DNA from 2 places in the Sphingomonas hengshuiensis genome. Region 1 is predicted to be linked to the other one. Evidence: riboswitches for the same ligand, from Rfam matches in the RefSeq annotation. Region 1 holds a riboswitch; the other holds the start of a gene.

Region 1 (5,384 bases):
CCGGCGCATGCGCCTCACCCGATCGTCCAGAGGAAGGCGTCGTCCGATTGGCCAATGATGAGACGGTCGATCCTGCGCATCCAAAGCTCTCCCGCGGCGGCCCGATACTCGACTCGCCTGCTGTAATTTTATTGCGCAATGCCACAGCGCGCTCCGGCTGTCAGCCCTTGGTGCGGCCAATCGGTACGGGGAGGAGGCGGCCCTGTTCGTCGGCGATCACCATCACCTCCACGCCGAACGCCTCGCGCAGCGGCTGGTGGCCCAGCGCCTCGGCGGCGGTGCCGAAGCGGACGACGCGGCCTTGATTGAGCAGCAGCACGTCGTCGGCGGCGCGCGCGGCCTGGATCAGGTCGTGGAGGACGATCACCACCCCGGTCCCCTGCGCCGCCAGCGTGCGGAGCTGCTCCAGCATGTCGAGCTGGTGGACGGGGTCGAGGCTGGCGAGCGGCTCGTCCGCGAGCAGCCAGCGCGGCGCCCCCGCGATCACCCGCGCCAGCAGCACCCGCGCGCGCTCGCCCCCCGACAGCGCATCGGCGCCGCGCTCCGCCAGATGCACGGTGCCCGTCGCCGCCAGCGCCGCCTCCACCGCCGCGCGATCATCGTCCGAAGCCCCCGCAAAGGGGCTGCGATGCGGCAGCCGCCCGAGTGCGACCAGATCGCGCACGGCCAGGTTCCAATGCACCACCGGGTCCTGCGGCAGATAGCCGATCGCCTGTGCCCGCTCGCGCGGCGGGATGCGCCCGATCTGGCGGTTGCCCAGCCGGACATGCCCGGTATCGGCATCGATCAGCCCCGCCAGCGCCTTGACCAGCGTACTCTTGCCCGATCCGTTCGGCCCCAGGATCGCGGTGACGCGCCCCGGGCGGAACACCGCGCCGACGCCGTGCAGCACGGTGCGCTCGCCCAGGCTGACCGAGAGGTTCTCGAAGCTCAGTTCCATGCCCGCCCCCGCAGCTTGAGGAGAAGGAGCAGGAAGAAGGGCGTGCCGAGCAGCGCCATCGCCACCCCCAGCCGGATCTCGGCGGCGCCCGGCGCAAGCCGCACCAGGCTGTCCGCCGCCAGCACCAACGCCGCGCCGCCCAGCGCACTCGGCAGCAGCAGCGCGGAGGGGCGCGCGCCGACCAGCGGGCGCAGCAGATGCGGCACGATCAGCCCGACGAACCCGACCACCCCCGTCGCCGCGACGCTGGCGCCGACGCCGAGCCCGGTGCCGAGCACCACCAGCAACTGCACTCGCGCCAGCCGCACCCCCAGCGACCGTGCCGCGCTCTCGCCCAGCGTCAGCGCATCGAGCGCGCGCCCGGTGAACAACAACACCGCGCACCCCGCGGCCATGAAGGGCAGGGCAAGCTGCACCTCGGCAAAGCTGCGATCGGTGAGCGACCCCATGATCCAGTCGATGATCTCCGCCGTCGCATAGGGATTGGGCGCGATCGAGATCAGGAACGCCATCAGCGCGCCGCCCAGGCTCGCGAGCACCGTCCCCGCCAGGATGAACGCCACTGCGCTGTCCGCGCGCCACGCCAGCCCGGCGAGCAGCAGCATCGATCCGCACGCCGCCGCCATCGCGCAGCCGAACAGCATCAAGGGCGCGCTCGCCCCCAGCAGCACGATCGCCGCGACCGCGCCCAACGCCGCGCTCGACGAAACCCCGACCACTGCTGGGTCGGCGAGCGGATTGCGCAGATAGCCCTGGAGCACTGCCCCGGTCAGCCCCAGCGTCGCGCCGACCCCCAGCCCCAGTATCGCGCGCGGCAGCCGCAGCCCGATAACGATCCACCAGCGCGGATCGCCCGAGAACCAGGCGCCCGGCGGCACCCACACTTTGCCCGCGATCAGCGATCCCGCGAACAGGAGCGCGACGAGCAATGCGAGGCCGGTCAGGAGCAGCGGGCGGTTCATCGCGCGATCGCCTGCCGCACTTCGGCCAGCCGGTCCATCGCCTTCGCAATCACCGGGCCGCCGCAATTCATCAGGTTGCGCGGGAACCGCGCCTGCCGCACGCCGCTGTGCGCCAGTGCCCAGCGCCGGGTCTGCGCCGCGCGCGATGCCGAATCGCGCCCGGCCTCATCCGGGACCAGCATCAGCCGGGGCGGATCGGCGACGACATGCTCGGCGGGCAGCGTGCCGGTATGCTGGAGCCCGTAATGCGCCGCCTGGTCGACGAACCCGGCACGCACCATCATTTCATCGAGCAACGTCCCACCCCCGGAAACCAGATTGCCGCCGATCCACAGCAAAGCGGGGACCGGAGCATCGCGGCGTGACGCGCGCATGACGGCGGCGTCGATCCGCGCGATCATCTTCGCGCCCTCGGCCTGTGCGCCCACGGCCTCGGCCAGCGCACGCACCTGGTCCTTGCTCGCCTCGATCGTGGTCGGCGAATCGAGATACAGCGTGCGCAGCCCGGCGCGGGCATAGGCTTCGCGCGTCGCGGGGGGCGTGAAGCTGCTCGCGATCACCAGCGCGGGGCGCAGCGCGATCATCTCCTCGGCGGTGCCGCGAGTCGCGCGAAATTGGCGCGCCTGTTCCAGCGGGATCGAAGTCGCCATCGGGTCGTGCGAATAATGGCTGATCGCCGTGATCCGCCCGGCCGGCACCAGCTCGACCAGCATCGCGTCGGCACAGGGGTTGGTCGACACGATGCCGTTCGGCACGGGCGGCTCAGGCGCGGACGCCGCCGCGCACCCCGCCAGCGCGGGGAGGGCGAAGAGCAGGAACAGCCACGCAAATTTCATCGGACACGACACCCATGGCCGGATCGCCGTCCCGAAACCGGGCGCGACGACGCAGCAACCTGTCGCTCGCGCAGGGGAGTCCCCCCGTCCGCCCGGTGCATCCCGCCCGCGCGAAGGAATCGACTGTGGCGGGCAGGTCTCCTGGCTCCCGGGTCGCTGCCTTGGCGCCGCCTTCCCGGGTGTTCCCAGTGGCAGTGTGGCGCCTTGGCTCGCCGGTTACAGTTGCGGGAGCAGCCTCGGGTTCAAACCGAGTTCCCTTTTCATCCCCCTTGACCGGCTGGATTGGCGCATATGGACGCCAGCGCTAAATTTTGCGTCGTCATGCTGAACTTGTTTCAGCATCCACGGTGCCACAAGCACTGCATTCGCCTGTGGCGCGTTGGACCCTGAAACGAGTTCAGGGTGACGGCACGTAAAAGCGCAAGTCCTTCCATATGCGATGGCCCTGCCGTGCGGGGGACACCCGTCACCCGACAGGCTTTAGGCACTGCCGCCGCGCGCCGCAACTGGCACGGTAATACAGGGCAAGCCTGTGTAATTACGGCATAATTGCGGCGAACGGTGGAACGCCACCGTCCAGAGGGCGTTGGGGGCGGCAGAGGAGATGCCAATATGACGAAGAAGTTTCTGATCCTGGGCCTGGCCCCCATGCTCGCGCTCGGCGCCTGTGGCGGGACCGCCGACACCGGAGTCGACAATGGCGTGATGGCGACCAACGACACGATGACCGATGGCAGCATGATGGGCGGCGCGATGGCCGACAACGCCATGATGGGCGACAATGCGATGATGGCCGACGCCAACGCGTCGCCGGACCAGCGCTTCGTCAACACCGTGGGCGCGAGCGATTATTACGAAGTCGAGGCGGGCAAGCTCGCCCAGTCCAAGGCGACCTCGCAGGGGCTGAAGGATTTCGGCGCGATGATGGTCGAGCAACACACCGCGTCGACCGAGAAGCTGAAGGCCGCCGCCGCAACCGCTACTCCGGCGATCGTCCCCAATCCGGAGCTGAACGCCGAGCAGGAGGCCAATCTCGAGGCGCTGCGCAATGCCGAGGGTGTGGCGTTCGACACGCTGTACAAGACTCAGCAGGTCGCCGCGCACGAAAAGGCGCTTGCGACGCTGAAGGATTATGCCGCGAACGGCGATGTCCGCCCGCTGACGGCGTTCGCGACTCAGACCGAGTCGGTGGTCCAGACGCATCTGGATCGCATCTCGAAGATGTGATCCGCACGGGCGGCGCCGCGCCGCCCGTTCCCTTTCCCGGTTTCAAAAAGAGGCGCGCCCCCCCCCAGGTCGCGCCTCTTTCCGGTGCCTGCCGAGCCTGGCTCAGGCGGCTTCCTCGTTCGCCACGGCGAAGGGCGAGGACACGATTCGCGGCGCGGGGATCGCGCTCGTGTCGATGCTGCTCATATGCTTCAGGCGGCCGTCGATATGGCCGCCATTCTCGATCGTGATCGTCTCATATTCGACGTCGCCGGTGATCTTCGCCGAGCGTTCGACGGTGAGCGTCTTGACGCGGACGCTGCCCTCGACCGATCCGGCGAGCCGTGCGACTTCGGCGGAGACGCTCCCGAAGATCTGGCTTTCGGCGCCCTGCGCCAGCGTGCCGCAATGGACGTCGCCCTCGACTCGGCCATCGATGTGCAGGTCGGCGGTGGCGGTCAGGTTGCCGGTGACGATGATGTCCGGCCCGATCACGGAGAACATTCCGCGCCCGCGGCCCCCGCTCTGCGCCGGCGGTGCGGGCGGAATCGACTGCCGCTCGTCGCGATTGTTGCGATTGTTGCTGTTGAACATAGGCTTATTCCCCATTCCCGGTATCGCGAGTCCCGGCGCGCTGCCTAGCATAAGCGCGCGGGTCGGGCAGCATCCAATCGTAACGCATGCGTTCCAACGAGGGATTGTCGTTCGCCGCCTGAATCGCCGGGCGCGTGCTGAGGAACCAGGCGGCGGCGAGCATCGTGAGCGACGCGAGGCACCCAGTCTCCGGGCTGGAGAGATTGGCGGCGACGAACGCTGCGGCGCAGGCCAGCACTGCGGCGATCGCGGCGGTGCGCTCGCCGCGCGTCTCGGGGCGCAGCCCGATCGCGGCGACCAGCGGCACGACCAGCGCGGCGACTCCGATCGCGGGGATCGTCGCAACCGGCACCAGCGCCGCCACCAGCGGCGCGCGCCATCCGCGTGCGGTCGCGCGGCTGCTATTGCCCGCGACTCCGGCAAGGTGGAAGGCGAGCAGCCCCGCGCCCCCCGCCAGCACCAGCCCGACCAGCCCCACCGCCGAACCCGGCGACAGCATTTCCCACCACCCTGGAAACGACGCCCCGAATCCTCCCGCGGCGAGCACGGCGGCGACCGCGGCGCAGCTTGCGGGGAGCGCGGGCCAGCGCCGGGCTGCGAGAATCAGCGTGATCGATCCGTATTTCAGGTGTAGCAACATCGGTATGGGTGTAGCGCGCAGGCGTTAGCACGCGGTTACGTCGCCCGCCCCTGGCCCGCCCCCGGATCGCCCCGCCGCGCGGCGGCGTGGCGCCCATTGACCGCCATGGTCGCCGACGCTATAGGCGCCTCCGTTCCACAAGGGGGTCGTATGACCGTTTGCCCTCGCGGAACAAAGAGCTGAACGTTGCTGGAGACGCAATGGCC
Region 2 (5,384 bases), 820 kb from region 1:
CGCTGGTCAGCAACAGCTTCTGGCCGGTCCGGGCGATGTGCTCGGGATCGAAATAGGCGCATTCGATCAGCACGTCGGTCGTCGTCTCCGAACAGCCCGAATGCTCGCCGCCCATGATCCCGCCAATGTCGTGGACCGCCAAGTCGTCGGCGATCACGGTCATGCCTTCGCTCAGCGTATAGGTCTTGCCGTTGAGCGCGACGACGCTCTCGCCCGCCTTTGCCGGGCGCGCGACCAGCCCGCCGGTCAGCGTCGCCAGGTCATAGACGTGGAGCGGTCGCCCCAGCCCGAACATCACGAAATTGGTGATGTCGACCAAAGCCGAGATCGGCTTCTGCCCCACGGCCTTCAGCCGCGCCTGCAGCCAGTCGGGCGAGGGGCCGTTCTGCACCCCGCGCACGATCTGCCCGTAAAAGGCCGGGCAGGCTGCCGCATCGTCGGTGCGCACGTCCGGCCCCGCGCCCTGCGGCACGATATCCGGCAGGCCCGCCACCACCGCGTCGAGCGGCTTCAGCGTCCCCAGCCCCGCCGCCGCGAGATCGCGCGCGATGCCGCGCACGCCCATGCAGTCCTGGCGATTGGGCGTGATCGACACGTCGATCACCGGATCGTTCAGCCCGGCATAGTCGGGAAAGGGCGTACCAATGGGCGCATCGGCGGGAAGCTCGATGATCCCGTCATGGTCCTCGCCCAGCTCCAGCTCGCGCGTCGAGCACATCATGCCGTTCGATTCGACCCCGCGAATCGCCGAGACCTTGAGCTGCATCCCGTTGGCGGGGACCACCGCCCCCGGCAGCCCGAGCACGCCGACCAGCCCCGCGCGGGCATTGGGCGCACCGCACACGACCTGGAGCACGCCGTCCCCGGTATCGACCGACAGCACCTGCAACTTGTCCGCCTGCGGATGCCGTTCGGCAGTCAGCACGCGCGCGACCTTGAAGCCCGCCAGCTTCTCGCCCGGATTCTCGACGCCCTCTACCTCCAGCCCGATGCGCGTCAGCGCCTCGACCACGGTGTCCAGGTCCGCATCGGTCTCCAGATGCTCCTTGAGCCAGCCCAATGTGAACTTCATGCGCCGACTCCCCCGCTCAGCGTGGGCACGTCGAGCGCCGAGAAGCCATAATGTTTGAGCCAGCGCAGATCGCCGTCGAAGAACGCCCGCAAGTCATCCATCCCATATTTGAGCATCGCCAGCCGATCGACGCCGGTGCCAAAGGCAAAGCCCTGCCATTCGTTCGGGTCGAGCCCGCACGCCTCGATCACGCGCCGGTGGACCATGCCGCTGCCCAGCACTTCCATCCAGCCGCCGTTTTCGGACTGGCGCGGATCGCCGCCGATCACGCGCTTGCCGTCCTTCAGCGTGTAGCCGACATCGACTTCGGCACCCGGCTCGGTGAACGGGAAATAGCTGGGGCGCAGCCGCAGGACGATGTCGTCGCGCTCGAAAAACGCCTTGAGGAACGTCTCCAGCGTCCATTTGAGATGGCCGAGCGTGATACCCTTGTCGATCACCAGCCCTTCGATCTGGTGGAACATCGGGGTGTGGGTGGCATCCGAATCCGAACGATAGACGCGGCCCGGCGCGATGATGCGGATCGGCGGCTTCTGCGTCACCATGGTGCGGATCTGCACCGGGCTGGTGTGCGTGCGCAGCAGCATCCGCTGCTCGGCACCCTCGGCTTCGGGGAAATAGAAAGTGTCGTGCATCGCCCGAGCCGGATGCGTCTCGGGGATGTTGAGCGCCGTGAAATTATGCCAGTCGTCCTCAATCTCCGGCCCGGTCGCCACTGCGAAGCCCAGATCGGCGAAGATTTCCGCCAGCTCGTCCATCACCTGGCTCACCGGATGGATGCTGCCCGGGGCGACGCCATCGACCGGCAGCGTCATGTCGACGGTCTCGCTCGCCAGCCGCGCGTCGAGCGCCGCCGCCTCCAGCGCCGCCTTGCGCGTCGCCAGCGCCGCGGTCACCGCTTCGCGCAGCGCATGGATGCGCGGCCCCTGTGCCTGGCGCTCGTCAGGGCTCATCCCCCCCAGCGTCTTGAGCAGCGCGGTGACCGCGCCCTGCTTGCCGAGCGCATGAACGCGCACCGCTTCGAGGGCGTCGAGCCCCGCTGCGGCGTCGATCGCGGCGATTAGGTCGCCGCGCAATTGGTCGAGATCGGTGGTCATGGCGTTCCGTCTTGCTATGCGAGGAGGTCCGAACCCCAGTCGGGGCCGCGGGTCAAGGTCTGGCGCGGCGATTACACCCGGCTGCTGAGCAACGCCGCGCCAAAGGCGACGAACACGCCGCCGGTAATGCGGTTGAACAGCCGCTGGCGACCGGCGGGCGCCAGGAAGCGCGCGAGCGAGCGCCCACCAAGCGCATAGACCGAGAACCAGAATGCCTCGATCGCGGCGAACGTCACGATCAGGATGCCGACCTGCGGCGCGAAGGGGCGCGCTACGTCGAGGAACTGGGGGAACAGCGCGGCGGCGAAGATGATCAGCTTGGGGTTGGACAGCCCCGTGCCGAGCCCCGTCAGGTATCGCGCCCGAACCGACTGACGCACCCTCGCCGTCGCTGACTCCGCCGCTTCGACCGGCGCGCGCCACGCCTTGATGCCCAGCCACACCAGATAGGCGACGCCCACATAGCGCAATATGTCGTACAGCCCCGGCGACGCCTTGAGCAGCGCGCCCAGCCCTGCGGCGGAGGCGACGAGGCAGAACAGGTTCGCGCTCATCAGTCCGGCCGTGGTCGGCAACACACGGCCTGCGCCTTCGCGGATGCTCTGCACCATCACGTGGAGCATGTTCGGTCCCGGCGTCATCGATACAAAGAACACGGCGGTGACGTATAGCCACCAGGTCTTCATCGCCATTCTATGTCTCCCCCCGGAGGCTGAAACGAAAAAGGGCGCCGGTGGATACCACCGACGCCCCTTGTCTGGTCGCGTACAGGTCGCCTCAGGCGGCCTGGGGCAGTGCCGCCTTCGCCTGCGCGATGATCGCGCTAAACGCCGCGCCTTCGTGCATCGCAATGTCGGCCAGGACCTTCCGGTCGAGCTGAATGCCCGCCAGCTTGAGCCCGTGCATGAACTGCGAATAGGTCAGGCCCTCGGCGCGGACGCCGGCGTTGATACGCTGGATCCACAGGCCGCGGAACGTGCGCTTCTTAACCTTACGGTCGCGATAGGCGTACTGGCCGGCCTTTTCTACGGCCTGGCGCGCGATGCGGATCGTGTTCTTGCGACGGCCATAATAGCCCTTCGCCTGATCCAAAATCCGCTTATGCTTCGCCTTGGTGGTCGTGCCACGCTTTACTCGTGCCATCTAGCGGCCCTCCTTACTTCAGGCCGTAGGGCGCCCACTGGCGCACATGGGCAACATCGGCATCGGCGAGCACAGACGTGCCGCGATTCTGGCGGATATACTTCGCGTTGTGCGAAATCAGTCGGTGGCGCTTGCCGGCGACTCCATGCTTCACCTTGCCAGTGGCGGTGAACTTGAAGCGCTTCTTCACGCCGCTCTTCGTCTTGAGCTTGGGCATTTTCGTCTCCTTATGGTTCGACGATTGCGAACAGCCACGGCAGCCCTAATGGCCGGACGGTCCCTCGATCGCGGAAAGGCGGGCGCATAGCCCAAGGGTTCGGGCTTTGCAACCCGCGCGCCGAACCGCTTCGCACTTGCGATATGCGACGAGGCGAGTATTGGAGCCGATGGGCGGCGGCAACAGCGGCTGCCCGAAAACTTGCGCCGGTAACGGGAATGCAGTGCGGGCCCTCGCGGCCTTATTCTGCGGCTATCCCTGTAACTGTAAGCGGCGAGTTCGGCGTGCTGGCGGCCCTATCGGAGCCGCAGCCACTGGGAGTGATCCCGGGAAGGCGCATGCCGGGCGGTGACCCGTGAGCCAGGAGACCGACCGACGCATGTCGCTCTTGCCGGGCTCAGGGATTGGCCAGGCGCGGAAGGTTTCTGTCTGAGCGACAGCAGCGGCTCGGGGCCGCTCCGGTGGATGCCGGCGGGCGCGTTTTGTGCCCCGCCGCCGGCATGCCCGGCCGCGTGCGCGGAGGTCCCGGCCTGGTTCGCTCGGGTACGCAGGACCGTTTCGACATGAAGACCCTTGTTTCCACAGCCGCGCTCGCCGCGTGCCTCCTCCCCTATGCCGCCGCCGCCCAGAGCGCCGACCCGGACACCGACAGCGAAGCGCTGATCGTCACCGGCACGCGCAGCGCGCAGCCGATCGCCGTCGACCGGTTCGGCGGATCGGTGACGGTGATCGACGAGAAGACGCTCGACCAGCGCCAGGTGCGCGAGATCGCCGATGTGCTCCGCGACGTCCCCGGCGTCGCGGTCAGCGGCGTCGGCGGCCAGACCCAGATCCGCATCCGCGGGACCGAGGCAAATCAAGTGCTGGTGCTGATCGATGGCATCGAAGTCTCCGATCCCTATTCGGGCGAGTTCGACTTTGGCAGCCTCGCCGCCGATTCGGCCGCCCGCGTCGAAGTGCTGCGCGGCCAGCAGAGCGCGCTGTACGGATCGGACGCGATCGGCGGCGTGGTGCAGTATATCACGCTCGACGGGCGCGAGGCACCGGGCTTCCGCGTCCGTGCCGAGGGCGGATCGTTTGGCACGTTCAACGCAGCAGCCCGCGCGGCGGGCACCAAAGGTGCGTTCGACTATGCGCTGTCGGCAACCCGCGTCGAAACCGATGGTGCCCCCGGCACGCGTGACGGCACCCGCAACCTCGGCCACACGAGCAATGCGCTGTCGGCCAAGCTCGGCTGGTCGCCCAGCGCCACATTCCGACTGACCGGCGTGGGCCGCTATGCCCGCACCGTCAGCGATTATAACGACCAGGATTTCGATTCGACCAGCCCGACCTTCGGCTATGCGGTCGATTCGCCCGGCAATTATGTCCGCAATCGCGGGCTCTATGCGCTGGTGCGCGGTGAGCTTGCCCTGCTCGACGGGCGCTGGACCCAGGCGGTGAGCGCACAGGTCGCCGATACCAAGCGCGACGGCTTCGACGCGGACGAAGCCAGCTATGGCAATCGCGGCACCCGGCTCAAGGGCTCCTATGAGACGACGCTACGCGCGACGACGGGCGCGCTTCAGCACAGCCTGACCCTCGCGTTCGATGCCGAGCGCGAGCGTTTCCGCAACGCCGACCCGAGCGGCTATGGCTTTAATGGCTGGCGGCGCACCGACAATCTCGGCTTTGTCGGCCAGTACGGGCTGAGCGCGGGCGCGCTTTCGCTCGGCGGGTCGGTGCGGCGCGACAGCAACAGCCGGTTCGCGGATACCACCACCTATCGCGTCCAGGGCAGCTATGGCTTCGACTTCGGGCTGCGGCTGCGCGCGGCGGCGGGGTCGGGCGTCAAGAATCCCGGCGCGACCGAGCT

Evidence for each region. A riboswitch is a leader RNA that binds a small molecule or an ion and turns the genes downstream of it on or off. The one in region 1 is predicted to bind cobalamin.
Region 2: linked by a shared signal. The riboswitch ahead of TS85_RS19395 (TonB-dependent receptor plug domain-containing protein) and the one ahead of TS85_RS15440 (ABC transporter substrate-binding protein) in region 1 are both predicted to bind cobalamin.

What each region holds. Positions count from the first base shown of each region.
Region 1 covers NZ_CP010836.1:3,462,512-3,467,895, reverse strand. The annotation lists gene TS85_RS15455 (polysaccharide deacetylase family protein) at 1-9, opposite strand, end outside; gene TS85_RS15450 (ABC transporter ATP-binding protein) at 161-940, opposite strand; gene TS85_RS15445 (FecCD family ABC transporter permease) at 931-1,902, opposite strand; gene TS85_RS15440 (ABC transporter substrate-binding protein) at 1,899-2,738, opposite strand; cobalamin riboswitch at 2,853-3,056, opposite strand; gene TS85_RS15435 (DUF4142 domain-containing protein) at 3,351-3,965, shown strand; gene TS85_RS15430 (bactofilin family protein) at 4,068-4,538, opposite strand; gene TS85_RS15425 (hypothetical protein) at 4,543-5,178, opposite strand.
Region 2 covers NZ_CP010836.1:4,281,551-4,286,934, forward strand. The annotation lists gene pheT (phenylalanine--tRNA ligase subunit beta) at 1-1,072, opposite strand, end outside; gene pheS (phenylalanine--tRNA ligase subunit alpha) at 1,069-2,169, opposite strand; gene TS85_RS19380 (LysE family translocator) at 2,241-2,861, opposite strand; gene rplT (50S ribosomal protein L20) at 2,947-3,312, opposite strand; gene rpmI (50S ribosomal protein L35) at 3,326-3,529, opposite strand; cobalamin riboswitch at 3,720-3,920, shown strand; gene TS85_RS19395 (TonB-dependent receptor plug domain-containing protein) at 4,093-5,384, shown strand, end outside.